2 regions of the Shouchella phoenicis genome follow, and region 2 is predicted to be linked to the other one. Evidence: riboswitches for the same ligand, from Rfam matches in the RefSeq annotation. Region 2 holds a riboswitch; the other holds the start of a gene.
The links. A riboswitch is a leader RNA that binds a small molecule or an ion and turns the genes downstream of it on or off. The one in region 2 is predicted to bind cobalamin.

Region 1: linked by a shared signal. The riboswitch ahead of metE (5-methyltetrahydropteroyltriglutamate--homocysteine S-methyltransferase) and the one ahead of ABC361_RS10780 (FecCD family ABC transporter permease) in region 2 are both predicted to bind cobalamin.

What each region holds. Positions count from the first base shown of each region.
Region 1 is NZ_JBDFMQ010000001.1:1,257,850-1,274,313, reverse strand. It holds gene queG (tRNA epoxyqueuosine(34) reductase QueG) at 1-1,010, opposite strand, end outside; gene ABC361_RS06965 (hypothetical protein) at 1,108-1,611, shown strand; gene ABC361_RS06960 (Dps family protein) at 1,679-2,140, shown strand; gene ABC361_RS06955 (M42 family metallopeptidase) at 2,168-3,214, opposite strand; gene ABC361_RS06950 (hypothetical protein) at 3,284-4,024, opposite strand; gene ABC361_RS06945 (ATP-binding cassette domain-containing protein) at 4,021-4,716, opposite strand; gene ABC361_RS06940 (GntR family transcriptional regulator) at 4,716-5,087, opposite strand; gene ABC361_RS06935 (ABC transporter permease) at 5,148-5,915, opposite strand; gene ABC361_RS06930 (ABC transporter ATP-binding protein) at 5,912-6,835, opposite strand; gene ABC361_RS06925 (NAD-dependent succinate-semialdehyde dehydrogenase) at 6,962-8,371, opposite strand; gene ABC361_RS06920 (DUF8052 family protein) at 8,557-9,072, shown strand; gene ABC361_RS06915 (carbon starvation CstA family protein) at 9,094-10,719, shown strand; gene metE (5-methyltetrahydropteroyltriglutamate--homocysteine S-methyltransferase) at 10,802-13,078, opposite strand; cobalamin riboswitch at 13,229-13,359, opposite strand; SAM riboswitch class I at 13,412-13,514, opposite strand; gene ABC361_RS06905 (SEC-C domain-containing protein) at 13,700-14,707, shown strand; gene ABC361_RS06900 (YrvL family regulatory protein) at 14,734-15,162, shown strand; gene ABC361_RS06895 (NCS2 family permease) at 15,185-16,464, opposite strand, start outside.
Region 2 is NZ_JBDFMQ010000001.1:1,998,443-2,014,906, reverse strand. It holds gene ABC361_RS10850 (DUF421 domain-containing protein) at 1-192, opposite strand, end outside; gene ABC361_RS10845 (hypothetical protein) at 353-781, shown strand; gene spoVAC (stage V sporulation protein AC) at 787-1,263, shown strand; gene spoVAD (stage V sporulation protein AD) at 1,263-2,279, shown strand; gene spoVAE (stage V sporulation protein AE) at 2,280-2,630, shown strand; gene ABC361_RS10825 (D-alanyl-D-alanine carboxypeptidase family protein) at 2,804-3,949, shown strand; gene ABC361_RS10820 (nucleoside recognition domain-containing protein) at 3,946-4,542, shown strand; gene ABC361_RS10815 (spore maturation protein) at 4,542-5,075, shown strand; gene ABC361_RS10810 (pseudouridine synthase) at 5,226-5,954, shown strand; gene resA (thiol-disulfide oxidoreductase ResA) at 6,034-6,561, shown strand; gene resB (cytochrome c biogenesis protein ResB) at 6,577-8,235, shown strand; gene ccsB (c-type cytochrome biogenesis protein CcsB) at 8,228-9,418, shown strand; gene ABC361_RS10790 (response regulator transcription factor) at 9,598-10,314, shown strand; gene ABC361_RS10785 (ATP-binding protein) at 10,314-12,089, shown strand; cobalamin riboswitch at 12,139-12,271, shown strand; gene ABC361_RS10780 (FecCD family ABC transporter permease) at 12,380-13,426, shown strand; gene ABC361_RS10775 (ABC transporter ATP-binding protein) at 13,430-14,236, shown strand; gene ABC361_RS10770 (cob(I)yrinic acid a,c-diamide adenosyltransferase) at 14,233-14,778, shown strand; gene ABC361_RS10765 (hypothetical protein) at 14,840-15,019, shown strand; gene serA (phosphoglycerate dehydrogenase) at 15,133-16,464, opposite strand, start outside.

The DNA.
Region 1 (16,464 bases), 740 kb from region 2:
GCAGACGTTCCCCGAATGACAGGTCTTGGATCCTCAGTTAAAAGATGAAGCAACGTAGGAAGCGCAGATGTTTCTCTATAATGGGCTAAAGCAATAATCGCATTCCGTTGAATGGGCTTCTTTCCTCGCCAAGATCCTGCCATATGACCAAATTCTTTTTTAAATGCCTTATTACTCATCGTCAGTAAAGGAATAAGCAAAGGCTTTATCTTCTCTGGATCGGGTTCCATTTCAACGTGCTGATGATGGTCCTGATCTCTATTATATGGGCAAACAAGCTGACAGGTGTCCCATCCATACAAGTAATTTCCGATTTTTGAACGATACTCTTCAGGCATAAACCCTTTAGTCTGAGTTTGATACGATAAACAGGCTTGAGCATTTAAAACACCAGGCTCTACTAGCGCACCAGTTGGACAAGCATCAATGCATTTTTGACAAGAGCCACATAAATCTTCGATCGGCTCATCAACAGGAAAAGGGATTGTGGTTAATAAATTCCCTAGAAAAACATAGCTGCCTAGCTCTGGCGCAATAATAAATGTATTTTTTGCACTCCAGCCAATACCAGCTCTTTCTGCGACTGCTCGATCCGATAAAGCACCTGTATCAACCATACGGACCGTTTCAATTGATCCACACTCTTGCATCAGAAAATCTTCAATCTTTTTTAGTCGATCATTTAAGACATCATGATAGTCTATACCCCAAGACGAGCGGGAGAAAAACCCTCTTCTTTCTCCTTTTACTCTTTTTGGTGAATCTGAAAGTTTGGACGGATATGCCACGGCAATCGAAATAATTGTTCGAACTTCTTTTAAACTTAAGCTCGGATCAATTCGTTCTTCAAGGTGAGGGTGTTCAAATCCCGATGCATATCCTTTTTCTTGATGGGCGATGAGGCGGTCTTTTAACGACAAAAAAGGATCTGCCGTCGTGATCCTTACTTTATCAATACCGATCGTTTTACTGTATTCGAGTAATTTATGCTTTAGTAACTCAACATTCATATGATTTCTTCCTTTTTCATCAAAACGTTTGATTTCTTCTAGCATACAGAATCATAATAGGAAAGTAAATGTCAGTGGAGAATTTGGAGGAACAACCGTGGAAATAGGAATTATTCATTACCAACATATACAAATAAGTGAGTCATCAACGATGTTAAAAGGAAGACTGCAATTCCATCAAGAGCTTCTTCATATGGAAGTACTCGATAAAGATTTATCGACGAATCCACCCTTTCCTCATCATAAAAAGGTTTTTCAAGCTGTACAAGAAGCTAATTTTTTCAAACCTGTACAATCAGCCATTGATTTAAATCGCTTTTTTATGTTGGAGTATCAATTACCCATCACGTTGCACGATTCGCATTCACTCGTAAAACCCTTGTATAAACAAGGATATTCTCTTTATGATCAAAATAAAGAAGTCGCCTCACCTTTCTATGTTGATACGACCACGACTACACATACAGATACAACAGAAGCTGTTCAGTTTTTTTTCTTCTCTCACGCATCCATTGCACAAAACGCGGAGAAACTTCTACAAGCTGCTGGAACGATGTTTACCCATATTCACGGCGGAACGTTCCATTATGAATTGCTTTAACCCGTTGTTTAGAATTTTGTACAGGGGGAATAGTATCTGTACACAACGTTAGTAGGAGGATTTTATAATGGCACAAGAGAAAATTCAATCTGTTTTAAACAAACAAGTAGCAAACTGGAGTGTTCTTTATGTTAAACTCCACAATTATCATTGGTATGTGAAAGGGCCTCATTTTTTCACATTACATGAGAAATTTGAAGAGCTTTACAATGAAGCAGGCGCTACGGTTGATGAGTTAGCTGAGCGATTACTTGCTATTAAAGGGTACCCTGTTGCAACAATGGAGGAATACTTAAAGCTGTCGTCTATTGACGAAGGGAATAAAAATTTACAAGCAGATGAGATGGTTGCAGACTTAGTTAGTGACTATGAAAAGCTTGCAGATGAGTTGAAATCAGGGATTGATGTATGTGGCTCTCTAGATGATGATGCTACAGAAGATATGTTAATTGGCTTAAAAGAAACTATCGAAAAACATGCCTGGATGTTACGTGCGTATACAAAACAAACATCGGATGTTCGTTCATAAGAAAAGCTGCCCGCTTGGGCAGCTTTTTTAATGCTTCATTGATGTTGTAATGTACGCATATAAAAGGTTGTACGTCGCTTCAAGCGATTGTTCGTGGGTTCGCTCCATTGCATGAGAGCCTTCAATGCCTGGTCCAATGAGCCCATGGACAATATCATGACCTGAACGAATCGCAGCTGATGCATCTGACCCATAATACGGATAAATGTCTAACTTGTACGGGATCTCGTTATTCTTACATAGCTGAACAAAGTGATTTCTTAAGCCATAATGGTAAGGACCACTTGAATCTTTCACACATATGGAAACAGTATACTCATCAGACTGTTGACCATCTCCAATCGCTCCCATATCAACCGCTACATACTCCACAACCTCAGTTGGAATTGACGCATTCCCTCCATAGCCAATCTCCTCATTATTTGAAATGAGGACATGCGTCGTATAAGGCAGCTTCGTTTGACTTGCTTTTAATTCTTTCATCAACATTAGCACTAAGCTTACACTTGCCTTATCATCCAGATGCCTTGATTTAATAAATCCTGTCTCTGTTTGCTCAAAGCGTGGTGCAAAACTCACAAAATCCCCCACGTCAATGCCAAGCTGACGTAAGCCCTCTATGTCCTCCACTTTCGCATCAATACGAACTTCCATATTCTTTTGCGTTCGTTCAATCGTTCGGGAATCTTTATAAACGTGAACGGAGGACTGGTGCACCACAACCGTCCCAGAAACCGTGCTTCCATCGCTTTTATGGATTGTCACGTATTCCCCTTCAATAGACTGATAAGCAAATCCACCGACTAAATCTACTTTTAATCGCCCATTCGGCTTTAACTCTTTAACGATTGCTCCTAGCGTATCAATATGAGCCGTGACCATTCGGTGAGAAGTGGTATCTTCTCCCTCAATCGTTGCAACTAAAGCGCCTTTGTTTGATTTCCGATAAGAAATTTTGTGCGTTTTTAAAAATGCTTCAACAAACGCAATCGCATCTTCAGTGTAGCCAGACGGGCTTGGAATGTGAACTAACTCTTTTAATAGCTTAATCGTTTCAGTTTTCTTGAACTTCATTACACATACACTTCACTTTCAATGTTAGATCCTTTTATTTTATCGGTACGAATGCCTCATTTCAATCTTTTATAGCTCAATCTTCTTCTTAAGGAACAACACAATAAGTGAATAGAGGAGAATGAGCAAGCCAAGGTCCCACACAATTTGTGCAGAAGTTACAGATTCAAAAGTAGTCGTAATAAGCGGAACTGATTCATCTACATTCTCGCTGAATTTAAATGTTAGATAGGGATAGAGCAAGATAGCCATTAATCCATATGGAATGAGGACGAGATACTTCGTCCATGTCTTCACACCAAAAAAAATAAATGCTGGAAAAAGCACCGAAACGAGTGAAAGAAATTGAACAATAAAAGCCATCCAAAATGCTTGAAGTGGATACTTTACGATTGATTCAATATCCTCAAAGAATTCCACAATCATGCCTTCTGTTGCTGCAAATTGAATAAACGTTAACAAAACAATTGCCACAAACAAGAACTGAACGTTCAACCACATATAAGTGGATACCATTTTGGAAAATAATTTCACATGAACGGATCCTGGTGCAAGATACCACTGTATTTGCGTCCCTTTCCGCCATTCTCTCCAGACAGACTCAGCAATAATTAATATGGAGGCTAAGAAAAAATAATACACTAAAAGGACAAAAACTAACGTCATATCTACAGCATCAAACGGTTGTCCAAAACGCATGCGAATGACACTCGCCGCTACCATCATGACAAAAAATATGATTGCTGCTATCACATTAACCGGCAAAAGCAAGCGCAAATCTCTTTTTAGAAAAAAAACAAATTCCTTCATTCTCTCCCCACCCTTGCAAATAAATCTCGGAGTGAAGCGCTGTGTTCGGTCCGCCACGCCTCTAAATCTGGAATGGTTCTAACACCGTTTCCCTCTATAAAAATGGCTCCGTCAGCAAGCATCTCCACATCTTCATACGCATGCGTAGCCATCACAATGGTCCGACCGCCTTCAAGCAAGAAATCTGTTAATATTTGTTGCATCGCTTCTTTTTTGGTGGTGTCGAGATTCGCAAGCAGCTCATCAATAAATAAAAACGGCTTTTGTGTTGAAATGGCTATAATTAAGGATAAAAGATGACGTTGCCCCGTAGAAAGTGAAGCCCAATTGGTTTGAATTGGAACGTTCATGTCTTCACAATAACGTAACGCTTGATCTTTATTGAAATCAGAATACAATTTTTTTTGTTGATCAATGATCACTTCCGCCGATTGATAGATTGGGAAACCTGCTTGTTCTGCTACGTAACTAGCTTGTTGCGCTCGACCGATCCGCTCCTTTTGATCATTTAATTGAATGGATCCTTTTGAAAATGGTGCTAATCCGGCACACATCTTAAGCAAAGTTGATTTACCAGAGCCATTCGCACCTATCAAAACGATAAAATGATTATGATCAAAACGAAAAGATAAATCGTTAAATACCTGTTTACGTCCATATTTTTTATGTACATTTTTGACTTCAACCCTCATCAATCTCTCACCTCCTTTACTGTTTTCGTAAGAGCCTCTATCATGGTTTCATCGGTGTAACCCAGTTTGCGCATATACTTCACAAGCTCATTTAATTGTTTTTGCGCAAGCGCTTCTTTTAATGATCGGATTCTTGCTAAATCTTCTGTTACAAATGTCCCTTGTCCACGTTTCGAAAATGTTACTTCTTCCCGATCCATCTCTTGATAAGCTCGAGACACCGTATTGGGATTTACTTTTAACGTTTGTGCCGTTTCACGGACAGAAGGAAGTTTATTACCAGGCGCTAGCTCAGCGCTACAAATCTGTTGGTAAAAGGAATCAACAATCTGGGCATAAATGGCTTTGTTCGGATCAAACTGTATAGACAAACGCCATCGCCCCCTTTCTAAAGCAATAAGCCAGGCGTCTAGAAACGCCTGACTCTTCCATTAAAGCACATCTCGTTTTTTAAATACAAGATGAGCAACTAGTAAAATAACCACGATATGTGCAAGTAAAAATGCTAGCGAAGCCCACATACTCTCAAAAGGTGGTGCCCCAAACGCCATGTCCGTTGAATAATAATTCCCAAAAAACTCAACATGCGATACGATGATCCATTTTGACCACTCATACTGTGAAATAAACAGCTGGACTAAACTGCTAAAGAACATCGGAGCGAACGTAATAATGATCGTTAATGCGGTACTTTTTGTTAGAACAGCGATGAGTGTCGCTAGCGCAATATAAAATACAACAGTTGGCAACTGATAAAGCGCCATTTCAAAAACGTTAGAAAACATCTCTGTAATCGATAACCCTTCGGTACTGAAAATGAATAAGCCTGTCACAATAGAAACAATGACAATCGCAAAAAACATAAAGAGGGAGAAAAGTAAGTTCCCAAACCATTTACCAAACAGTAAGGCATGTCGTGAAGTCGGTCTAATTAACAATTGTTTGATTGTGCCATTTGCAAATTCTCCTGCAATTGCTCCGGCAATAAGCACAACGCCAAATAACATCACAAATGTAGGAAACATGAACACGCTTATTTCTGCAAATTCTGCGGCATTCATGGGATCTCCCAAGTTAGCCTGAGTTAAAAGGGAAAGCCCCACTGCACCTGCAAGAAATACGCCCATCACGATGATAAATACCCAGACTTTTCGTCCGTACCAAGACTTTAACCACTCATTGTATAAAATGCCCATCATGATACTTCCTCCTCTCGTTCTTCGGTGAGCGTAAAGTACGCATCTTCTAAACGATTTTGATACGTTACGCCATAAACGTGAACCTGTTCTTTAATAAGTGCTGCTACAATGTCTGGAATCTCTTCATACGATTGTTTTTCTAATTCAACCGCTGTTCCATTTTGTTTAACCGTCCCGTATGTTGATAAAATTTCAAACGCTTTTGTTGCTGGTTTTGCTTCAATTTTCACCGTTAAGGTTTGCTCGGTGCGTTCATCCTCATTCATTGAAATTTCGTCTACCACTTCACCTTTTTTGATAACAATGGCTCGGTCACATAGCGTTTCAATTTCACTTAGCTGATGACTGGATACAAGTAATGTCACACCATCTTCCTTGGCTAACCGTTGTAAATACGACCTGAGATCTCGAATGCCTTTCGGATCAAGTCCATTGGTTGGTTCATCTAAGATCAATACAGAAGGACGATGCAAAAGCGATACCGCAATTCCTAACCGTTGCTTCATTCCCAATGAATAGGACTTTACTTTTTTCTTCATTGCCCCTTCAAGTTCAACTAAAGAAACCACTTCTTTAATACGCTCTTTTGAAATGGACTGATGACTCAATCTAGCAAAATGCTCAAGGTTTTGCTGACCAGTTAAATAGCCATACAAATCCGGATCTTCAACGATCGCACCTATTTGCGCCAAGGCTTCTTTTCGACTTGTTCGAACATTTTTCCCTTCAATAATGACATCCCCGGAGTCTGGAGCAATAAGGGAGACGATCATTCGAATCGTCGTTGTCTTTCCAGATCCATTCGGACCTAAAAACCCATAAATTTGACCTCGTTTTAATTGAAAATTCATGTCTTTGATAATATGATTTTTTCCGAATGACTTATTAAGACCCTTAATTTGTAACGGAAAATCTGTCATGTTTGTTTGTTCCCCCTATCCATGTATTAGTGTTCTACTTAAATAGTACACTAATATTGTTTTGTGCACAACCACTTTTTTCATAAAAAACACACCTAGGATTCAATTACCCTAGGTGTGTTTTTGCTACATCTTAAACGATACGTATTTGATTTCTAGATATTCGTCCATTCCTTGACGGCCACCTTCACGTCCAATTCCACTTTGCTTAAAACCTCCAAATGGCGCTTGTGCAGCCGATGGGCCACCGTCGTTTAGCCCAACAATTCCGTATTCAAGCGCTTCGGTTACGCGTATCGCTTGATTGATATCTTTGGTGAATACATAAGCGGCTAATCCGAAAATTGTATCATTAGCTCGCTCAATTGCTTCCTCTTCTTGCTTAAACGTTGCAATTGGCGCTACCGGACCAAATGTTTCTTCAATCATACACGCCATATCATCGGTCACATTTGCCAACACGGTAGGCTCCATGAAAAGACCATTGGTATTTGTACCGCCTGTCACAACGGTAGCTCCTTTTTCCTTTGCATCTGCTATATGCGACAAGACTTTGTCAACAGCATCTTGATCAACAAGTGGACCTATATCAATATGTTCATCTAGACCATTACCGACTGTTAATTTCTCCACTTCTGCCTTCATTTTCTTCGTAAACTCATCAGCAATTGACTCCTCGACGTAGATGCGATTCGCACACACACATGTTTGTCCACCATTACGAAATTTAGAAGCAACGGTATCTTGTACTGCTCGATCAAGGTCCGCATCCTTAAAAACAATCACCGGCGCGTGACCACCTAACTCTAAAGAAATCTTCTTCATCGTTTCTGCCGAATCTTTCATTAGTGTTCTTCCTACTTCAGTTGAACCTGTAAACGTAAGCTTCCGAACTCGGTGATCTTCTTGCCAGACTTTTGATATGTCACTAGAAGCGCCCACAACGACATTAATGACGCCAGCAGGAATACCCGCTTTTTCAGCAAGCTCTGCTAACTTTAATGCTGTTAACGGAGTTTGCGAAGCAGGCTTGATCACAGCTGTACAGCCGACTGCTAATGCAGGTGCAATCTTTCTCGTAATCATTGCTGCTGGGAAGTTCCATGGCGTAATGGCTGCTACGACACCGACTGGTTGCTTAATCGTAAACAATCGCTTGTCGTCTGTGGAAGCAGGTATCGTTTCTCCGTAATTCCGTTTTCCTTCTTCTGCATACCATTTAATAAATGAATTCGCATATCCAATCTCACCACGAGACTCTTTCATGGCTTTTCCTTGCTCTTTTGTCATTAAGGTTGCTAACTCTTCAGTTTGTTCTTCAATGTATTGGTGCCACAATTCTAATTTCTCACTACGTTCATACGTGGAAAGTTTTGACCATGTTTTAAATGCTTCAGCAGCTGCATCTGCTGCCGACTTCGCTTCCTCTGTGCCACCTTTTGGCACTTGATCAACAACTTCTCCATTAGCTGGATTTGTAATATCGACTTGCTCTAAGTTTTCCCCAACCCATTCACCATTAATATATAGTTTCATTATAATACCCCTTCCAAAGACTATTTTCTTGTTCTGTTCCCTACTGACTTTTTTTAAAACTTTTGCAATGTACATCTACGGCGCAACATATTCAACAAAAAATTAAATTGACTGAAAGTATTGAACTTTTATAAGATCGTCCTTATAATAAGAATCACTCACTTATAATCAAGTTTTAGTAGGAGGTGTTAATTACGAAGGCGGAACGGTTTATAAATCAACTAGAAAATACGCTAAAACATCAATTTGACGTTTACGCAAATGACAAACTAGAAAACCTCCCACTGCGGTTTAGCGCACATTATTACCGAAGAGACGATCGGTACATGTTCACAAAAAACGTAACCGTTTGGAGTGTTGAGAACAATCAACACATTTTTTTATATGAAGCACACGAAGGTACAACAGAAGAATTCGAACAATTCAAACAAGAATTAGATTGCTATATCCAACAACATAAAAGTGACCGCACAAGCCATATGTCTTCCATTTATATTGGCATCTTCTTGTTGCATACAACACCAAGTATAACACTAGAGAAAAAAGCAAAAAGAACGAGAAAAGTTTCGTTTATTCAATGGGGAAAATCAGGCTGGTATGAACGTTATCTTGGCGTACTATCCATACCTGAACAGAGACTAATTATAAACAAGAAAGGCAATCCATTTATTCAGCCATTTATTGAGGCAATAACGGAATAATGAGAAGGCGGGGGTAACAATATGAATTTTGTCACACTTATGTTAATTTGTGGTGCCATCTTAATTGTCGCTTATTTTACATACGGAAAATATTTAGAAAAACGATTAAAAATAGACAGTAGCCGTAAAACACCTGCGCATACGTTATACGATGGGAAAGAATACATCCCAACTAAAACTCCTGTATTAATCGGCCACCACTTTACAACCATTGCTGGTGGAGGTCCTATTACTGGTCCAATTGCCGCGATCGTGTTTGGCTGGCTACCTGCCGTAATCTGGATTATTGTCGGTAGTATTTTTGTTGGTGGAACTCACGATTATGCATCACTCCAAGCGTCTGTTCGCCATAAAGCAAAATCGATTGGGGAAGTCATTAAAGAATACATGGGACGACGAGGGCAGCTCATGTTTCTCTCTTTCGCTATTGCGACACTAATTTTAATTGTTGGCGTGTTTGTCATATTAGTTGCCAACACTTTTGTTTCTTTCCCCGGTGCTGCAACGGCTTCATTACTCTTTATCGCTGTTGCTATGGTGTTTGGTGTTCTTGTTAACCAGGTAAGAATGAATCTCATAACAGCAACGATTCTTGGGACGATTGCCATGGTTGGAGCCATTTGGTTAGGTCTTACCTTTCCGCTTGAATTAAGTGCAACCGCTTGGTCCTTTATTTTAATTATCTATGCTTACTTTGCATCTGTTTTACCTGTTTGGCTCTTGCTCCAGCCACGTGATTATTTAAATTCTTACATGCTCTATTTCTTAATTGGTGGTGCCTTTTTAGGACTACTCATTGCTCGACCGACAATTCAAATGCCTGCATTTACTGGGTTTTATAACGATCAACTTGGATTTTTATTTCCAATATTATTCATTACCATTGCTTGTGGTGCTATCTCTGGTTTCCACTCCCTCGTCTCTTCTGGTACGACTTCTAAGCAATTGGACAATGAAAAAAATGGGCGCTTTGTTACGTATGGTTCGATGCTTTTAGAGGCGTTCGTGGCTATTATTGCCATTGGTTCGGTTGCTTACTTAACGATGGGGGAATTTTCAGCGCTTATGGCGCAATACAACGATCCAATTAGTGTGTTTTCTTTAGGAATTGGTGAGTTTATGAGCACGTGGGGCTTACCTGTTCAAGCTGGAATTACGTTTACCGCACTAGCAGCATCGGCTTTTCTAATGACTACACTAGACTCTGCCACACGGCTAATGCGGTACACCATGACTGAACTTGGAGATAGTATTCAAGTAAAAGCTCTGACGAACAAACATTTCGCGACAATTGCCGGTTTGATTGGCGCAACAGCGTTAGCCTTAACCGGAACATGGCAAACGGTTTGGCCGTTATTCGGAGCCGCAAACCAGATGCTTGGAGCCTTAGCTCTTTTAGCTGTCACAATGTGGCTTGTTAAAACAAAGTCAAAAGCCTTGTTCGTCATTATTCCCATGATTTTCATGTTCATTGTTACTACGAGCGCCCTGCTCGTTATGCTCTACTCGAACTTCATGGCGCAAAACTACTTGCTTTCTGTGATCTGTTTTATCCTTTTCGTGATGTGTGTGTTCCTCGGAATTGAAGGCGCAAGAAGTGCTGGTAAGAAAGATAAGCCAACCGATTCAACAAACTTAAATGCATAAAAAAGATGTACGCTTGCGATCAAGAAGACCTCGAGCGTACATCTCACGCTTATCATTAAATTGATAAGCTTTCTTTGTTTGTTTACTGAACGAGTTGAGATCGTTTCGCTTTCGCTGCTTTAACCATCGCTTTAAGTGCTTCTACAGTTTCAGCTTCTTTTCTTGTTTTTAACCCACAGTCTGGATTAACCCAGAAAATGCGTTGATCAAGAACTTGCAGGGCGCGATTAATACTTGTTTCCATTTCTTCTTCTGTTGGTACACGTGGACTATGAATATCATAGACCCCTAGCCCAATTCCTTTGCTATACGTATAGTCTTCAAACGCTGTAATGAGTTCTCCATGACTTCGTGACATCTCAATTGAAATAACGTCTGCATCAAGTCCGTCTATCGCTTGAATAATATCTTGGAAGTCAGAGTAGCACATATGCGTATGAATTTGCGTTTGTGGCTCAACCGATTTCACAGAGAGCTGGAATGCTTTAACAGATTGATTTAAATAGGCTTTCCACTTCTCTCTCTTTAATGGTAACCCTTCTCTTAATGCAGGTTCATCTACTTGAATGACTGTGATTCCTGCTTTTTCTAAAGCGAGCACTTCTTGTTCCAATGCAAGGGCAATTTGATTCACCACATCTTCTGCTTGTAAATCAGTCCGTGGAAACGACCAGTTGTAAATCGTGACAGGTCCTGTTAACATCCCTTTGACCGGTTTCGACGTTTTCGATTGTGCGACTAATGTTTCTTTGACAGTCATATCATTTTGGAAAAAGACGTCTCCGAAAATAACAGGCGGTTTCACGCATCTTGACCCGTATGATTGAACCCATCCATTAGATGTGAATTCAAAACCACCTAGCTTCTCGCCAAAAAATTCGACCATATCAGTACGCTCAAACTCACCATGCACGAGTACATCTAACCCAATCTCTTCTTGGATCTCAATCCAACGCTCAATTTCAGCATTGATAAAGGACTCATAGGCTTCATTCGTAATTTCCCCTCTTCGCCATTGCAACCTCGTTTTTCGAACGTCTGCTGATTGCGGAAAACTACCAATTGTTGTAGTCGGTAATGGTGGGAGTTGGAAGACCTCTTGCTGAAGTTCCATACGTTTATTCGCAGGAACCGCTCTTTTAGAATCTTCTGTTTTACTGAGATCTAAAGCGGTACGGACTTCTTGGTTTGTGCGACTTGCAGATTGGTTTAACGTATCAATCGCCCGTTTTCCTACTTGCAGCTGTTTCAGCTCTTGCTGCTGATTTAAGACTGCTTTAAGATCATTCAACTCTGCTAATTTTTCTTCTGCAAATGATAAGGCAGCTTTTAAATTTTCAGGTAGCTTTTGTTCATGTTTCAGCGTTACTGGCACGTGAAGCAAGCTACAAGAAGGTTGAAGGATTAATTGTTCTTGCCCAACTATTTTTGAAAGTTCTTCCACCATGGCATGTGTCTTCGTTAAGTCTGTACGCCAAATGTTTCGACCATCAATTAGTCCAGCTGCTAATGTTTTTTCTTTCGGAAACCCATGTTGCTTTATTTTTTGTAAGCTATCACTATAAATAAAGTCGAGCCCAATACCAGCAACAGATAGTTTCGTAAAACGACTAAAATCATCGACTCCTTCAAAGTAGGTTTGTAGAAGAAGATTGGCTTTTGGTGCTGACTCTGAGAACCACGTATACACTTCATCTAAAATCGCCCACTCTTCTTCAGTCACATCCCCAACTAAAATAGGCTCATCCACTTGAATCCAGTCTACACCAGCCTCTGCCAGCTGATTTAGCACGGTTGTATATAAAGGCAATAAACTTCGCACATGATCAACAAATGAACGACTGCCATAATGTTTTGATAGTTTAACAAATGTTACAGGGCCCAAGATCACAGGCTTTCCGGTAACCCCTAGCTCTTGCTTCGCTTCCTCAATTAAATCTAACCAGCGATTGTTTACGAGCTCCGGTTCTCTACCATCAAGTTCAGGTACGATATAGTGATAATTTGTGTCAAACCATTTCGTCATTTCAGCAGCAACCGCATGCTCACTGCCTCTGGCAATCGCAAAATACGAATCTAAATCAACGGTTCCACCTTCATAGTCAAAGCGATCAGGTACTAAACCAAATGCTGTTGCTGTATCGAGTACCTGGTCATAGTGAGAAAAATCGCCAACAGGGATATAGTCAAGCCCTGCATCCTTTTGCTTTTGTAAATGATTCAGACGTAATTCTTTTTGTTTTTTTACGTAGTCCTCTTGCGATAGTTTTTGATTCCAATAGGCTTCTAGATTTTTTTTCCACTCTCGTTGCTCCCCGATTCTTGGAAAACCTAAGCTTGAACTTCTAACTCCACTCATTTTTTCTGCCTCCTTAAATAGTTGTACTCACCATAAAAAAATCCCTTTCAAGAGAAAGGGATAGGAAATATACCAGAAAGTCACTAGCGAATGAACATGAACAACTAGTTTAAAAGGCATGATTTCCACTCTTCTCTAGATCCGCGTAGAGCTAAGCAGAACGATTCGGCAGGCAATCTGACTTCGCACATAGGTGCGTCACAGTGGCGGGACCGTCTTGGATTTTCACCAAGTTCCCCTATTAAGTAGTTGGACACTACACCGTTTCGTTTCACATATGAAATTAAAAAAAACCTTTTCAATGAAAAGGGTTTATGCGATCACATCGCATCCCCCTTATCTGCCAAAGTTCCCTTTGCTGGAATTAGCACCTTTTCCAATTGGAAAGGTTGCTGAAGCTTCGTCGGGCCAGTCCCTCCACTTCTCAATATAAAGAGTGTTTTCTTATGTATGAGTATTCAATTAATTTAGCATAAAGACTGAAAACTGTCAAAAGATAATTCATACAAAAGATCCATTTTCATTTACTTATCGACTCAACCACAAAATTAACGGCTGTAAACCCTGCTTTTATCGCGGAAATCTGTTAAACTAAGAAAGTTGACGTAAGGAGGAACATCTATGATAAAGAGAAACGATCCTTGTCTATGTGGCAGTGGGAAAAAATATAAAAAATGTTGCATGCAAAAAACAGAATCAAAAGCAATTGTCTCTCAAGAGCTTCATCAATTAGAAACGGAAATGCTTTATACTGCATTTACCCGCTACCAAAAGGAATTAACAAACTGGGTGCAAAGTTACCACCATGTTTACCCAGACGTCGAAGAAAATGTAACCGAGACCCTTTCAAGTATGCTGCTTGTATGGCTCATTTTTCACAAGCCAATTGAAGCAGATGGGCAAACCATATACGATACATTCCTTGAAAGCAAGTTGAGAAAAATTAAACGTCCACAAACAGCTACCATTATAGAAAGCTGGAAAGGGACAAAACCTGCTGTTCTTGAAGTAGTATCGGTACATGAAGATCAATGTGAAAGCATCCATTTATTCACAAATGAACGCTTAACACACATCATTCCGTCTGAACATAAAGACACAGTCGAGCCTGGCTCAACAATTATTGGTTTTCCTGCCAATGGTGAAAACGCTATGAGCTTTGTCGGTCCAGTTATTAGTCATGTACCTGCTAAAACTGCAGACATTAAAAACAAAATTGACGCATTCCGTTCAGATTCTGAAGGAGACAGCTTCACCTCTAAATGGCCACAACTTCTTTCATCGTTACTTGCGGAGAATACGCCTATCGTAAAGGCTGCTGATGATTTTGAATGGTCATCTGAACAAGTAAAAGAAACTGCCGATATTCTTTTGAGCGGCTTGAAAAAAGATCAACATCCACCGGAAATTGAACAACTTGCATTAGAAAAATGGCATGCGTTTACCTCAGCTAAAAAAGTCAATATTCGTAAGCCTGAAGCATTTGCAGCTGCAATGGAATATGCGCTACAAGAATTTGCGCCGCTTTCCGTTACACAAAAAGCATTAGCTGAAAAATATAACGTTAGTGCATCAACTATTTCGAGTCGTTCGATTGAAATTACAAACGAATTGCGTCTAGCAGAATAATTTTTGAACAAAAGAAGGTCTGATTTATGCGGAAACCATCCCTTCATACAGTGTTAGGAGTTGCTTTGCTCCTACTTGTTGTACTTGGATTTATATTCGTCCTGTACTATTTTGGCATGATTAGTCTGTTTTACCTTTTGGGAATTGAATATCGATCGCTTTGGTCTTTAGCCTGGTTCGTCATTCTATTTCTTGTAAGTGGCTTGATCATTGAAATGATAACGAAAAGCCTCATTTATACCGTTGTACCTAAGGTAAAGCGCTATTCTTTACAAAAAGTATGCGAAATTACAATCCAGTTTGTGTTCATTTTTCCGCTTATTCATTTTCTTGAACGATTGTTTACATCGATAACGATTCCAGTTGTTACACAAGCTGCACTGGCATTCTTAATAGTTACGATTGAAACACTCATAGAAAACAAAGATTATACAAAGCGAAATAAACCCATTTGAGAATACTCAAATGGGTTTTTCGTTACGCAACGTTTTCTATTTTTTGATCAACCTCTATAATTACCTTCTTTGATTCTCGATATCCAATGTATACAAAGAAAAGACCGATTAACAGATAGCCGATTGTATAATCAAATGCAGCATTTACTGCTAACGAAGGTGCATTCATAAAGCCGAAAAAGGAAAGAAGCGCACCAATTGCTGAAAAGATCCCTGCTTTATAGAAGTCTTTGTCAATTAAAAAGACGGTGATAGCTCCTAAAATAATGGCTGTAAACATGGCACCTTGTCCAAGTGGGACGATCCCTTCAGAGATGCCCGCAACAACATCAGGTGCTGGATTGTTAAAGCGTGTCATCATGTAGTTCGCAATATAAGGAAGAATGGCTAAGGCAATGGCTGGATAGTAACGCTTTGCATTATTTGCAAACGTACTTCCGATCATTGACATCCCTACAAAGACTAGAATTGGGGCAACCGCAGCCATTGGAATTAATGCCGAAAAGGCACCAATAAGTCCCGTAATGGAAGCAAGAGCGAAAACCCCAGCATTTAAAATGCTATAGCCACGGCCAGCACCAAGCTGTTTAGCTCCCACAGTTGCAATATAAACCGTTGTTGGAAACATGCCGCCAAAACAAGCACCGAGCATAGCACCTATTCCATCTACTGCCTGACACTCTCGAACATCATAAGAATCTCCAGCAGCTGACATCGCATCAACATTATTCATCGTTTCAATCGCATTATAAATCGTAATCGGAATTAAGATTCCTAATAACCCGATCAGTGCACCAAAGAGATACGTCATCCCTTCAAACGCAGCAAGGGTTGGTAAAAAGGGATAAAAGCCGACGTTGCTTAACGCCGCTGTTACATCACTACTTGTTTGGTAACCAAGGACAAAGGCCAAAGCGACACCAACAATAATCGCAAATAAAGAGGCTGGAATGTTAAACGGCAACGCGACTTTCGCCACAAACCCTAGTAAAATCACCGCCATGGCTACAAGACCAATAATCGGAATTTCAAAGACAGAAAACAACATTTCTCCAGCAACAAAGGTAAACGCGACCCCAGCCAAAGCTCCTAATAGCGCAGGTCTTGGCGTATGTTTTCGAACCCAGTTTCCAAAGAATGCGACAAGTGCCTCTACAAGACCTGATAAAAATGCAGCAGCGACCGCAATTTTCCATGCTAATTCATGATCGTTTGTTAACGCTAAAGCTGGCGCTGTCACACCAAACAAAAAGACAAACATAACAGGTGTTGATACACCATAGGATAAGGCTGTCACATCTG
Region 2 (16,464 bases):
GTATAGCACATAAACAAGATTAATGCTTTCATCATAAATCGCATTTCCTAAGAGTTCCCCGACTACGAGAGCGGAAATGAAATCAAATGGGGTGAGCTGGGTAATTTGGTTTTTTCCAAGCACTTTCGATAAGATTAAAAGCGCAAAAAAACCTATAATCAACTCGGTTGTTAAGGATATATAGCTTTGCATCATGTCGTCACCTGATTTGTTTGAGGTATCTTTATCTCACTAGTTTCTGTTTCAATGGCTGAGCTATTCTGGCAAATGAATGTCAATAATTTCATGTGTAAAGTCCTTTATCTGATACACCCTAACTAGCATGCAACTTCTACTTAACGGGGGTGAACAAATGTTTAAAAAAGGACTAGCACTTATACTTATCATTTTCTTAACTGCATGTACGGCTTATGAAGATGAGCAAGGGCAAGCATTTATGCTGCAAGAGTCAGCAGGAAAAGGACAAGAAGCGTCCGATCGAGCAAAGGAAGAATTAATTAAAATGGACGAAGTATTAAGCGTGAGAGGGATTCAGCATCGTGATGTCATGATTATGGCCCTACATGTTAAACAGAAAGATCGTTTTCATTTAAAAGATGTGCGCAAACAAGCATTTGATTCAGTTAAATCACTTTATCCAGATTCAACCATTCATATTTCAACGGATAAGAAAATTTATAAAGAATTAGCTGAAGCCGAGGAAAAGATTAAAACAGATCATTTATCAAATGACGAAGTTGAAAAGGAATTAAAAAAAGTCGAGGCCCATGTTAAAGAATAGGAGGGATGACCGTGGCTAAGAAAAAACTCACTGAGGAACAACAACAGTATCAAACGTTGGCAAAGCAATACGAGAAAAAGCGCCCAGTATTGAAGAATAGCATCATTGCTTTTTTAATTGGTGGCTCGATTTGTTTTATTGGCCAATGTTTACAAGTGTTTTATTACACGTTCTTTGACTTTACAGAAAAGACTGCGAGTAACCCAACCGTGGCCACGTTAATTTTCGTTGCTACACTTATTACTGGCTTAGGATTTTATGATCGTATTGCGCAATTTGCTGGTGCAGGTACAGCGGTTCCTGTTACGGGGTTTGCAAATTCCATTGCTTCAGCGGCGATTGAACACCGGACCGAAGGCTATGTGTTAGGTGTAGGTGGAAATATGTTTAAATTGGCAGGTTCTGTTATCGTTTTTGGAACGGTGGCTGCTTTTGTCATTGCTCTTGTTAAAACACTCTTAATAAAAGCAGGGGTGATGTGATGTTAGTAGGAAAACAAAGCTGGCGGTTTGATTCTCATCCCGTCATTGTATCAACAGGTACAGTTGGAGGACCGTTTGAAGGAAATGGAGCGATTCCAGAAGCATTTGATTTACTCCATGATGACATGTGGATTGGTGAGAAATCATTTGAGAAAGCACAAACAATGCTTGTTGAAGGTGCCGTCACGACCGCATTAAAAAAAGCCTCAGTAAAAAAAGAAGATGTTAATTTCCTGCTTGCAGGAGATCTAGTGAATCAGCTGACACCTTCAAGTTTTGCTGGACGTTCGCTTGCCATTCCTTACTTAGGAATGTTTGGGGCATGTTCAACATCAATGGAAGGTTTAGCGCTAGGGTCTTTTTTAGTGAATGCTGGTGGCGCACATCAAGTTGTGAGCGTGGCTTCTAGTCATAATGCTGCTACTGAAAAGCAGTTCCGCTATCCAACCGAATATGGTGGCCAAAAACCGCCAACCGCTCAATGGACTGCAACAGCGGCAGGTGCGGCTTTAGTAGCAAAAACAGGTGATGGTCCGATCGTAACCGGAGCGACAATGGGCAAGGTCATTGATATGGGATTATCGGACCCGTTTAATATGGGTGGCGCAATGGCTCCAGCGGCGGCAGATACAATTGAAGCCCATTTTAAGGAGTTTAATCGTGGACCAGATGACTATGATCTAATTGTTACAGGAGATTTAGGTCAGATTGGTTTGCCGATCTGCCGTGACTTACTTAAGCAAAAAAGATATGAATTAGGTCATGACCGCTTCCAAGACTGTGGATTAATGCTTTACAAAGAAAATCAACCTGTCATTGCGGGTGCAAGTGGACCAGGTTGTTCAGCGGTTGTCACATACGGGCACTTGTTAAATCAAGTGAAATCGGGTCAACTTAATCGCTTACTTGTTGTGGCGACAGGTGCGCTACTATCTCCTCTCTCTTTCCAACAAAAAGAATCCATTCCGTGCATCGCTCATGCAGTCGTCATTGAGTCGCAAAAGGGGGCGCATTAAATGATTTTCTTATGGGCCTTTTTAATTGGTGGGGCGATTTGTGTCATCGGACAATTATTAATGGATGTGTGTAAATTAACGCCAGCACATACGATGTCTACTTTAGTTGTAAGCGGAGCTGTATTAGCGGGATTTGGTTTATATGAACCGCTCGTCGACTTTGCTGGTGCAGGTGCAACAGTTCCAATTACGAGCTTTGGGAACTCCCTTGTACAAGGAGCGATGGAAGAAGCAGACCAAGTGGGACTAATTGGCATTATAACGGGTATTTTTGAAATCACAAGTGCCGGAATATCCGCTGCCATTATCTTTGGATTTATCGCTGCACTTGTATTTAAACCAAAAGGATAAAACAAAAGACCGTGCGCTTGACATTTAGTCGAAGCACAGCGGTCTTTTTTTGTTGTGTAGGAAAGAACGTCATATTTAACCGTCCTTTCGATCATGAATTTAAAGAAGCTTGTCATATTTAGGGCTTGTTCGCATAAATTTTTATATAAACTGTGCGGGAGTTGAGCCGATCCATGATAAAAAAAGGCATGATTAGCATCATTATCTGTTGCTTCTTATTACAAGTACTAGCCAGCAGTGTGTATGCAAAAGAGCAAGTGACTTTTCCAATATCCGGACAGGCTGCTGTTTTAATGGAGCAAGAATCTGGTCGTGTTCTTTTTGGGAAAAATGAACACCAGCCTTTAAAAATCGCTAGTATTACAAAGATTATGACAGCCATTCTAGCGATTGAATCTGGCAAATTAGATGAAACAGTCCTTATATCAAAAAATGCTGAAGGAACAGAAGGGTCTTCTCTTTATTTAGTGTCAGGCGAGAAAATGAAACTAGAGGACTTAGTCTACGGCCTAATGATGAGAAGCGGAAATGATGCAGCGATGGCTATTGCTGAACATGTTGGGGGAAGTGTAGAAGGATTCGTGTATATGATGAATGAAAAAGCTGAAGAGATTGGGATGTCTCATACACTTTTTCGGAATCCACATGGGTTAGATACACATGAAGATCATTTATCAAGTGCGTATGATATGGCGCTTTTAACCCAGTACGCAATGGAAAATGAATCGTATCAAACGATTTCCTCAACAAAAAAATACCGTTCACAAGGAGAGAACGTTCGTGTGTTTCACAACAAAAATCGGTTGCTTACTGAAAAGTATGATTATTCAACCGGTGGGAAAACAGGCTATACAAAATTAGCAAAACGAACGCTCGTTTCAACGGCAAGTAAGGACGGGCTGGATTTAATAACAGTGACATTAAATGATCCTAATGATTGGGACGACCATATGAATTTATTTAATTGGGGTTTTCGTCATTTTCAGCTTCATACATTAATTGAAGCTGGCCCGGTGCAAGTAGATACAGATGATGCTTATGCTAATCATTTAATCATTAAACACCCAGTTATTTACCCATTAACGACTGAAGAAAGAAGCGCGATTCAGCCAAAACTTGAATTCGTACACCCTCCTACGCAGCCGCTAACTAACGAAGAGAAGGCTAAGCCAGTAGGGACATTAAGTTTCATCGCAAATGGTGAAGAGATGGAGAGCACACCGCTTTATTATGAAGAAGGCGAGGAGGAGAAAGAACGATCGTTTTGGGAGAAAATTAGGCAGCTATTTTCCATTGTCGTTGGAGCTGGTTCAAGATGATTAATTATATTTGGGCCGGGATGCTACTCGTAGGATTGGTGTACGCAGCGGTTAATGGAACGATGAGTGAAGTGACTGAAGGTGTATTTAACGGGGCAAAAGAGGCGGTTGCCATTTGTATCGGTCTTATTAGCGTTCTGACGTTTTGGTTAGGCTTGATGAAAGTCGCAGAAAAAGCAGGTCTTTTAACCCAATTAGCAAAAATGGTTCATCCGATTGCTAGAAAAGTGTTTCCAGACGTTCCGAAAGACCATCCGGCAATGGGCTATATTTTATCAAACTTAACGGCAAATGTTTTTGGGTTAGGAAATGCGGCTACGCCAATGGGGATTAAGGCAATGGAAGAATTGAAGAACTTAAATGGGGGTAAAGATGAAGCGAGCCGTTCTATGATTACATTGCTTGCGCTCAACACAGCATGCTTGACCCTTGTCCCCACCACAGTGATCTCAATTCGAATGTCATATGGCTCTGAAGCGCCAACGGATATCGTAAGTACAACGATTTTTGCATCTGGTTGCGCGATGATCGGTGCCATTTGTATTGACCGCTTTTTTCATTTTTTGCGTAGTCGAAAAGGGAGGTCGTCTTAATGGAATGGTTAACGGCACTATCAGTTTGGATGATTCCACTACTGATTGGGACGGTAATCCTCATTGCCACCATCCGTAAAGTCCCCACTTACGAGGTATTTGTGTCTGGCGCGAAAGAAGGGTTCGGAATGTCCATCTCAATTATCCCTTATCTTGTCGGCATGCTTGTAGCGATTTATGTGTTCCGTGCGTCTGGAGCGATGGAAGCCCTTGTGTCGGCAATGGCACCCGTTCTTTCTTGGATCGGAGTGCCAGCTGATATTGTTCCGCTTGCTCTACTAAGACCGATTTCAGGTACAGGTGCGCTCGGCTTAATGACGGATTTAACAGCTGTCCATGGGCCAGATTCTTATATCGGTCGACTAGCGGCAACGCTACAAGGAAGTACGGACACGACGTTTTACATCTTAACCGTTTATTTTGGAGCGGTCGGGATTAAGAAAATGGGGGATGCTTTAAAGGTTGGGCTGCTTGCTGATTTGGTCGGAATTATTGCCGCGATTTTTATTGTTAGCTTAATATTCGGTTCATAAACGAAAGAGCCATCTTATTATCACATGTTGATAAGGGAGGCTTTTTTCGTTTTTAAAACGCTAGTCAACGGGCTGAACTAGTAGGAAACTTATAACGGACACTTGTAACACAATCGAAAACTCGTTATGATGATGCAAGAGGTGAGAAAGATGGAACGATTACAGAAAGTCATCGCTCAAGCAGGCGTGGCATCAAGACGAAAAGCAGAAGAATATATTACAGCTGGGCGAGTGAAGGTAAACGGAAAACGTGTAACAGAACTAGGCGTAAAGGTGAACCCTAATAAAGATGAAGTAGAAGTGGATGGCGTCCCTTTAGATAAAGAAGAACCAGTCTATTACTTACTTTATAAACCTACAGGTGTCATTTCAACATCAAATGATGAAAAAGGGCGAAAAAAAGTAACCGATCTGATCGATGTCCCACAGCGAATTTATCCTGTAGGCCGTCTTGACTACGATACATCAGGTTTAATGTTATTAACAAACGATGGTGAATTTGCCAATTTGTTGATGCATCCAAAATTTAAGATTGAAAAAGAATACGTTGTAAAGATAAAGGGCATACCTGATCGCAAGGAGCTAAAACAACTTGAAACAGGTGTGAAGCTTGATGATGGTGTAACAGCTCCAGCGAAAGTGAAGTTGCTCTCAAGCGATCGGAAGAAAAACACATCGATTATTCGAATTATTATTCATGAAGGGAAAAACCGTCAAGTTCGTCGAATGATGGAAGCGTTTGGCTACCAAGTAGAAAAGCTAAAGCGTGAGCGGTTTAGTTTTTTAACGTTAGGTAACTTAAATCCAGGTGAGTACCGTGCAATTAAAGCGATTGAGATTAAGCAACTAAAAGAATTGGCTGTCACGAAACCGTCATAAAAAAGATAAAATTCACTTCTTTCCCACGTTATAATGGAAGTGTACGAAAACGTTCACAAAAAGAAGGGGGGCGCATCCGTTGAGCAAAAAAAAACGTACCATTACTCGTCTAGCGATCTTGCTAGTTATTGCGGGTGCAATTGGCTATACGTTTTATGCCAATTCTCAATCAAATGATGGTGTTGTTCGTGCAGGGGATCAAGCTGAAAACTTTGCTTTGCGAGATTTAAATGATAATCGTTTTGAAATGGCGCAACAAGAGGGCAAAGGGGTCTTCGTAAATTTTTGGGCCACGTATTGTGAACCGTGTGAGCGCGAAATGCCGCATATTGAATCAATCTATAAGGAATATGAAGACGATGTAGAAATGATTGCCATTAATGTGGACGAGTCTGAGTTAACGGTCGATTCGTTCGTTTCTCGTCACAATTTAACGTTCCCCATCGCAATCGATAGTAGACAAGAAGTAACCCGGGCTTATGGAATTCGTCCATTACCGGCAACACTTGTTATTGATGAACATGGAGAAGTCCAGCATTATTATCAAGGGGAAATGACAGAAGCAATGGTAAGGGACTTATTTGAAAAGGTAGTACCCGAGGGGTAAGACGGGGGTGAGAAGATGAAAGAAGAGCGCGTGACGTGTGAATGTGGTCATGTCAACAAAACGGGAACGGACATGTGCGCGGCATGTGGAAAGCCTCTAACGGAAGAGGCAAAAACCGAAGGCGTCAATATGCGTTATGAGGGAGCTGCGATCCGTTCAAAGAAGCAAAAGCGCACGATATTAGATCGGATTTGGGCATTTTTTTCATCGGTAAAAGTTGGGATATGGCTTATTGTCATTTTATTAGTCGCCTCGGCAGTTGGTACGTTATTTCCACAAGAAAACCTTCGACCTGGTCTTGAAGAAGCAGCAACGTTTTACGAACGAGAATATGGGTCGCTTGGATTGCTTTATTATAACCTTGGCTTAAATGAGCTCTATAGTTCTTGGTGGTACATAACGCTTATCATTATGTTAGCAGTATCCATTATTGTAGCAAGTTTTGATCGTGGGATTCCGCTTTATAAGGCATTAAAAGCACAGCGGGTTACAAGACATCCGCACTTTATGACAAGGCAAAGACTATTTGCGACAACTGAAGCAACGCAAGTAGCATCTGCTGACTTAGAAAAAGTAAAGCAAAACTTAATAAAAAAGCGCTACAAGGTTCGTGAAGAAAATGGCAATCTTTTAGCAGAAAAAAACCGTTTTGCTCGTTGGGGTCCTTACGTAAATCACGTCGGGTTAATTCTCTTTTTAGCTGGCTGCCTCATGCGCTACCTGCCAGGGATGTATGTAGACGCAACGATGTGGGTACGAGAGGGAGAGCGGGCGCCAGTGCCCGAAGCTTCCGAATATCTTGTTGAGAACCGTGGTTTTTCTATCAGCTATTACGATGAAGAGGACGAGCGCTTTCAAGAATCGTTTGAGCAAGGCAATTCAGTTGTAACCGAGTCCTTTGAAACCGATGCTGTTCTCTATAAGCGCTCAGGTATCTTAGGTGACGATTCGATTGAACAAGTAAAAGAAAAAAACATTCTCGTTAATGATCCGTTACAGTTTGATTCTTTTTCCCTCTATCAAACCGATTTTCGCGAAAATGAACTTCATGAGATGACATTTACGCTAGAGCATAAAGAATCAGCTGAAACCTTTGGCGAATTAACAATTAATTTGATTAATCCAGAAGCAGATTATGATTTAGGTGATGGCTATGCTGTAAGGCTAGTGAATTATTTCCCGAATTTTTATATGAATTCTAACAACGAGCCATCAACCTTGAACAATATTCCGGATAATCCTTATTTTATTTTTGAGATGACAACACCAGAAACCCCTGAAGGAGAAACAAGTGTCGTCGGCATCCAGCAAAATCTTGAACCGTTAGAAGATAATGAGTATAAGATGACGTTTGTCGATGTTGATTTGGCAAATGTAAGTATCTTAACGGTACGAAAAGATGAAACGTTGCCAATGTTAATTGCCGGAGGGAGTATTTTTATCATTGGTCTTGTACAAGGCTCTTATTGGGCCCATCGACGGATTTGGATTCAACAGACAAACGATAAAATTTGGGTAGCAGGTCATACAAATCGAAATTGGATGTCGTTCCAAAAGGAAATGAATGAAAGCCTTCAGGACACGAATGTAAACACTCCGATTGACCAAGAAGAACTGAAAGATTCGGAAAGCTCGAATGATGATTCGGGGAAAAGAGGAGATAAACATGCTTAGTTTAAGTTTTAATTTACTGCTTGTTGCGTTTTTTGCGTTTTTAACGGCAACCATTTTCTTTGCTTTTTCTTTATCGAAGCAAAGAAAAGCGCAGACGCATACGCAAACAAAAGCAAGCAAGTGGGGGATCGCGTTTTCAATTATTGGACTTGCGCTTTCCCTCGGTTATTTCTTTGCAAGGTGGTCTGTTTCCGGTCATGCACCAGTTAGTAATATGTTTGAATACATGACTGCTTTAGCAATTGCAATTGCCCTTGCGTTTTGCATTATTTATTTTATTTACCCAAACCGAGCAGATGTTGTTGGCTTATTTACGATGCCAACGGTCATGCTGCTTATCGTGTATGCATCGACGTTTTCGACAGCGGTTGCACCTCTCGTGCCTTCGCTACAAATGCCGCTTATGTTGAAATTACATATCATTACAACAGCAATTGGACAAGGTTTGCTCGCAATCGGTTTTGCCGCGGGTCTTGCCTATTTATTACGAACTCTTGATTTAAAGCAAAAAAGTTGGAAGCCGCGTATCATTGAATTGATGATGTACGGGTTGCTCTGCGTCGTGGCTCATGCCCTTGTCGCACACGGATTCTCTGCAGCGAACTATGAAGCAACGTTTAGCTACATTGATGAAAATGAGCAAGAAGCAATGATGGTGTATGAGGTGCCGCCTCTAATTGGTCCGAATGAAGGAGAGCTTCAAACAGAAGGAGCGATGGAACCATTATTTTCTGTACCAGGAAACATTGAAGCGAGTGATCTTAACACGCTAATTTGGGCTTTTGGAGTGGGAATTGTTCTTTACTGGCTCATTCGTTTGCTGCTTCGTAAAAGAATTGGCCTTGCCATTCAGCCGCTTCTTAAAGTGTCGAAGCCAGCAACCCTTGATGAATTTAGCTATCGTGCAATTGCGATTGGTTTTCCTGTTTTCGCGCTAGGTGGATTGATCTTCGCGATGATTTGGGCGCAAATTGCTTGGTCAAGATTTTGGGGCTGGGATCCTAAAGAAGTATGGGCGCTTATTACATTTTTGTTTTACGCCGCATACTTACACTTACGTTTAAACAAAGGTTGGCACGGCGAAAAGTCGGCTTGGCTATGTGTGATAGGCTTCGCCATTATTATGTTTAACCTGGTGTTTGTAAACTTAGTCATTGCAGGTTTGCATTCCTACGCTTCATAATGCAGCAACTATGACGGAATTGTTACAATAGTATTGTAGCAATTCTTTTTTTTCTCCGATCCGTGTTCCATGATTGGCGTATTGTTTTTCAACCATGATAGACTAAAATGGACCGCAATAAATAAAACCGCTCAAGCATGTTTATAATGAAAAGAGAAGTGCACTATAGGAGGTTACTAATGGATTATCAACCAAGTATTCTTATCGTTGATGATGAAGACCGTATTCGTCGTTTATTAAAGATGTACCTTGAAAGGGAAGAGTATCAGATAGATGAAGCAACAAATGGAGAAGAAGCGTTGTTTAAAGCGTTAGAAGTCGATTACGATTTAATATTGCTTGACGTTATGATGCCTGGCATGGATGGAATTGAAATGTGTCAGGAACTACGTAAGTCAAAAGCGACGCCAGTTATGATGTTAACCGCTAAAGGCGAAGAAGCAAATCGTGTCCAAGGCTTCGAAGTAGGCGCAGATGATTATATTGTAAAACCATTTAGCCCAAGAGAAGTTGTTTTACGGGTTAAAGCGATGTTAAGACGTGCATCCGCCACACAATTTGTTCAAACGGATACGCATACAAAAGATATGCTTGTATTTGGTCCGCTTACAATTGATAATGATGCCCATCGTGTTAGTGTGAATCAACAGGAAATTAACTTAACGCCGAAAGAATATGAGCTGCTGTTTTATTTAGCGCAATCACCAGATAAAGTATTTTCTCGTGAACAATTATTAAAAGATGTATGGAATTATGAATTCTTTGGGGACTTACGAACGGTTGATACGCATATTAAACGTCTACGTGAAAAATTAAATCGTGTGTCGCCGGAAGTATCATCAATTATTTCAACGGTCTGGGGTGTAGGCTATAAGTTTGAGGCTGTTAGCGGCTGATGCTTTGGCAAAGTGTCGTTGGAAAACTATGGTTAACGATTTTACTTCTTGTCACAGTTGTTTTGACCGTTCTTATGGTCATGATGCTTCGATTTACAGAAAATAATTCGATAGAAGAAGCGGAAACGAGATTGAATAGTTATGCCAACATGGCCATATCCACGTTAGAGGGTCATGAAGAGCTTGACGGTACGTATGAATATTTAGAAACGATTAGCCGAGAATTTTCGGTTAATCTTTTATTAGTTGACCCGCAAACTGGTGTGTGGAGTACTGCTGATGGACGAGAAGGAGAGCAAATTGCTGCTGAACTGATTCAAAATTGGTCAACGTTTGATGAGCGAGTCATTGAAACCGATAGCTACTCATTGGCAGGGTCTGAGGATGAAAAAACAGAAATGATTATATTAGGCGCACCTATAGAAGCAGGTGAGTCTGATGCAATGATTTTTTTATACCAGCCTTTATCAGCAATTGAAGAAGCAGCTTCCGAAACACGTAGTTTAATTTACTTGTCTGCTGGTATTGCGCTCGTTTTAACCACCATTTTTGCGTTCTTTCTCTCGTCTCGTATCACCGCACCTTTACGAAAAATGAGGCAAGCAGCACTTGAAGTGGCGCAAGGGAAATTTCATACGAAAGTGCCGATTTTAACGCAAGACGAGATTGGACAACTGGCAATTGCGTTTAATCGTATGCGTCGAGAGCTGAATCGCAATATTTCCGAACTGAATCAGGAAAAAGAACAACTCTCACGCATTTTACTTAGTATGGCTGATGGGGTCATTACCTTTGATAAGCATGGCCTCGTTCGATTGACAAATCCACAAGCCGATCAAATGATGCAAATGATGTTATTTGAAGAAGGGGAAACGGATACAACGGTTAAAATGAAAGTGCCTGCACTGTTGCAGCCTTTGTTTGAACGAGTCGTAGAACAAGAGCATGAAGAACTACAAGAAAAGACCGTTCAAGGGCGAAGCATGGCGATTTTAATGGCGCCGCTCTATGAAGGTCAATACATTCGTGGTGCGGTTGCCGTTGTTCGTGATGTCACTGAAGAACGCAGACATGACAAGTTACGTAAAGACTTTATTGCAAATGTATCCCACGAACTACGAACGCCAATTTCGATGTTGCAAGGATACAGTGAAGCGATTGTCGATGGTGTAACGTCAACAGAAGCGGAGCAAAAAGAAGTAGCGCAAATCATTTACGATGAATCTCTACGGATGGGACGCTTAGTAAATGAGCTGCTTGATTTGGCCCGCATGGAAGCAGGTTATATTGAATTAAACCTTGATGAACTGGAGCTACATGACTATTTGGAGCGAATTGTACGGAAATTTTCTAGCTATGTAAAAACAGAAGAAATTGAGATCCAGTTGTTCCAAAATGAAGGGAACCCTACCGCATCGTTTGATCCAGATCGAATTGAGCAAGTGTTAACAAACTTAATTCATAACGCCATTCGTCATACGGAAAAAGGTGGATTTGTCCACTTAAATTATGAAAAGGATGCCCACTCGCATTTATTTTCGGTGCAAGACTCTGGTTCGGGCATACCGGAAGAAGACTTACCATACGTCTTTGAACGGTTTTATAAAGCTGATAAAGCGAGAACGAGACAACGAGGTGGGACAGGTCTTGGACTCGCGATTGCGAAGAACATTGTAGAAGCGCATGGTGGAACCATTACGGCCCAAAGCAAGTTAGGAGAGGGAACAACATTCCGCTTTACAATTCCGCGAAAAATTGAGGGCGCTGACGAATAAAGGCGATATTTATTGTTCCATAAGAAACAAAAGAATGGTAAGCTTATCTACAAAGATTAGCTTGTATGGATGCAGTCTGTAGGCTGTTTAACAGGGGAAGCTAGTGAAAATCTAGCACGGACCCGCCACTGTAATTACACATGTGTAAAAGTCAGAGGACCTGCCATATAAGTAAGCGGATTTTCTTTCGTGGACTAAAGAAACCATTGTTTAAAAGAGCAATGTCGTGCTGCACATGAGTTCACATGTGCAGCTTTTTCTGTCCTTCAAGGAAGGGTAAGGAGTAAAGAATGAGTCAACCTGTAACATGGATAAGGAAAGTAGGACCTTATCTTATTACCAGTGCAATTGTCGTGTTTATTTTTTTATTATCCATTAGTTATGGGAGTGTTCAAATACCGTTAAGGACAGTATTTTTAACGATTTTACAACAAGGGCTGCACATTCCTTTTGATGTCTCGTTAAATGACGCACATACACAAATTATCATGCAAATCCGATTGCCCCGTGTGTTGTTGGCTTTTCTTGTAGGTGCCTCGCTTGGGATGGCTGGAGCGGCGTTTCAAGGTTTATTACGAAATCCGTTAGCAGATCCTTTTACGATTGGGGTATCATCAGGTTCTGCTTTAGGTGCTGTTACGGTTATTTTTTTTCAATTTTCCTTCATAGGCATATGGACGTTGCCCGTTGTCTCTATTCTATCTGGGCTGGCTACATTAATAATCGTTCTTACGTTTACACGCCTTGTACAACGTTCTTTTGCAACAGAGACGATTATATTAACAGGGATTATCGCTAGCTCGTTTCTTGGCGCTTGGCTATCCTTAATCGTCGCATTGTCCCAAGAAGAACTGCGCCATATTATTAATTGGCTAATGGGAAGCGTCGGCATGCGCGGGTGGTCCTATGTCTACTTAATTCTCCCTTTTTTAGTTGTCGGTGCGGTTCTCGTGTGGATCTGTCGAATGGAGCTTGATGCCCTCATGTATGGTGAAACAAGTGCCCATCACTTAGGTGTATCGGTCAAACGAAAAAAGTTCACCATTCTTGTTGCGGCAACGTTGTTAACTGGAAGTGCTGTAGCCGTTTCAGGAACAATTGGATTTGTCGGTCTCGTCATCCCGCATATGGTTCGTTTGATTTGGGGACCGGGTCATCAACGCTTATTACCTTTGGCAGGATTAACAGGTGGTGGATTTTTAATCCTTGCCGATTTAGCGGCACGGACCATCGTTTCACCAGCAGAACTGCCAATTGGTGTCATTACAGCGCTTGTCGGCTCCCCATTATTTGCATGGTTGCTCTATCGACAGAATCGAAGACGGAAAGGGGCATAAAGAATGCTGGAAGTTCAAAATGTAAATGTCGCAATCAATAAGCGCACCATTCTAACCGATGTCTCCTTTTCGGTTCAAAAAGGAGAGCTGCTCGGTGTAATTGGTGAAAACGGAAGTGGGAAAACAACGTTACTTCATAGCATAACAGGGGTAGTGCCCTATCAATCTGGAGCCGTTTATTATGAAGGTCAACACGTTTCCAAGATGAAAAATCGAGTTCGTGCGCAAAAAATGGCTGTATTGTCTCAAGATCGCACGAATACGTTTCAAACAACGGTACGCAGTGTGATTGAGCTAGGGCGCTATCCCTATTTAACAGGATTACTACCGCAGCTGACAGCAGCTGACGATGCAATTATTAATGAGGCCATGAACGAAACCGGTGTTGCGGGCTTTGCTGATCGAGCTATGGGCACATTAAGTGGCGGGGAGCGTCAACGAGTGTGGTTAGCGCGCGCATTAGCACAAAATCCAGATTTACTTTTGCTAGATGAACCGACAAACCACTTGGATTTGGCGCATCAAGTTTCGCTGATGGACCATTTACATAAGCTTGTGAAAAGGAAAAAGCTAACAGTTATGTGTATTTTGCATGATGTGAATTTAGCAAGTTTGTATTGTGATAAAGTGTTATTGTTAAAAGACGGACAGATCCAAGGGGTTGGTCAAACAACAGATTGGCTAACAAGTGAACAATTAACAACGCTTTTTGGAACAAGATTTTCTGAAACCATTGATGCGCAAACCGGATGTAGACAGTTTACAGTCTTACCTTATTTCACAAATCATTTTAAGGAGGATTCAAGATGAAGATTTATACTCGTGGCGGAGATAAAGGAAGAACAAGTGTTTTAGGTGCAAGGGTGGAAAAGACAGACAAACGAATTGAAGCGATAGGATCAATTGACGAATTGAACAGTGTAATCGGCCTAGCGATTTATCATGCAAAGCAGGAGCAGCTAGCAGAAATTGTGACGGATTTAACCGTTATCTCTCACCAGTTGTTTGACTATGGCGCAGACTTAGCGAATGTAAAAGAAGAGATCCCATTTAAGATCTCGTTACAACATACAACGCGTCTTGAAGAAAAAATTGATGCGTACACGGAAATTGTCGGGCCACTTACACAATTTGTTTTACCTGGAGGATGCTTAACGTCGTGTTCCCTTCATACTTGTCGAACAGAAGCAAGAAAAGCAGAACGTCGTTTGAACGAAATGGAGCCAGCGGCTTCGTCAGAATTAAAAACATATATGAATCGATTATCAGACTACTTGTTTACGCTAGCGCGATTAGCAAACAAACGAACAGGAGTAGACGATGTCGCTTACGAGGGAGAAAAGCAGCTATAATCATAAAGCGATTGTTTTTATCATATAGTTCCCATGGAGTAAAAAGATATGGGAGGCTGTCATGACGGCAATTGTTGATTTTGTTAAACGGTTAAGTATCGTATTCGTGTTAACATTTGTTATTGGGTTACTATTTTTCAGTGTAAAACTGATTGTGGAAGAAGATCGGTTCGTGCACCTAAAACAAGGTGTAGGAAATCAGGGTGTATTGGAAAAATCAATTGAAATTCCGCAAATGTAACAAAAGGTGGATCACTTTTTTGCTTGTGATCCACCTTTTGCATTATTGACTATCATAATTCAAGATGGTTCAAAAAGAAAAACTTGCATTAAAAATCTTCGCTATTGACTCCATTATAAATCGATGACATTGACAAGTTTAATTTCCTCGAACTGCATTAATTCATGAACAATCGCTTCTTCCACGTGCTTATCAACGTTTACTAGCATGATGGCTTCGCCTCCAACAGATTTCCGTCCCACTTGCATCGTTGCAATATTCACTTCATGTTGTGCAAGAAGCTGACCCATTTTGCCAATAACGCCGGGGCGGTCATAGTGTTGAATGTAAAGAATATGACCTTGAGCAACGATGTCCACAGAAAATTCATTTAATGAGACGATTCGAGGGCCATAATCCTTTATATACGTCGCTTTGATTTCGAACGATTTTTCTTCGCCTATCGCAACTGCATGAATTAAGTTTTCATAGCCGAAATGATCAGTTAGTTGCTTTTCCCCATAGTTAATCCCGCGTTCACGAGCTATTAGCGATGCATTGACATCGTTCACCGCTGCATCGACTCTAGGTTGTAAAAAGCCAGATAATAAACTTCTCGTTAATATACTTGTGTCTGTTTGCGTAGTGGAGCCACTATAATAGACATTGATTTCTTGAACAGGGACGCGCATCAATTGTGATAATAGGGAGCCCATTGTTTTTGCTAAATCATATTGAGGTTTGATTTTTTCATAAACTTCTTTTGATAAAGTTGGCAAGTTGATGGAGTTCCGTGCTGGTTCTCCTTGCAAAAACGCTAGCACTTCCTCAGAGACTTGAGCGGCTACGTTTAATTGAGCTTCTTTCGTTGAAGCGGCAATATGAGGGGTAGCCACAACGTTTGGATGTTCAATTAAACGAGCATCTGTTACTGGTTCTTCAGTAAAGACATCGAGTGCCGCGCCTGCAATATGTCCACTTTCTAAGTAATAAAAAAGCGCTTTTTCATCGATAATACCACCACGGGCACAGTTAATCAGGTATACCCCTGGTTTTGTTTGTGGAATGGTGTCCATATTTAACAAGCCAGTTGTTTCCTTTGTTAAAGGGGTATGGACGGTGATAATGTCAGCTTGGCGTAAAACATCTGGTAGCTCTGCTTTTTTAATCCCTAATTTTTCAGATCTTTCCACGGTTAGAAACGGATCGTAAACGATCACTTGCATGTCAAAAGCTTTTGCCCGTTTTGCTAGCTGGGTACCAATCCGTCCAAAACCAATAATTCCTAACTGCTTTTGATTTAATTCAGCGCCTTGATATCGTTTTCGTTCCCATCTCCCCTCCTTTAAAGATGCATTTGCTTGCGGAATGTTTCGTAATAAGGAACACATCATCGCAAACGTATGCTCTGCTGTAGAAATCGTATTTCCGTCAGGGGCATTAATAACAACAACGCCATGTTTTGT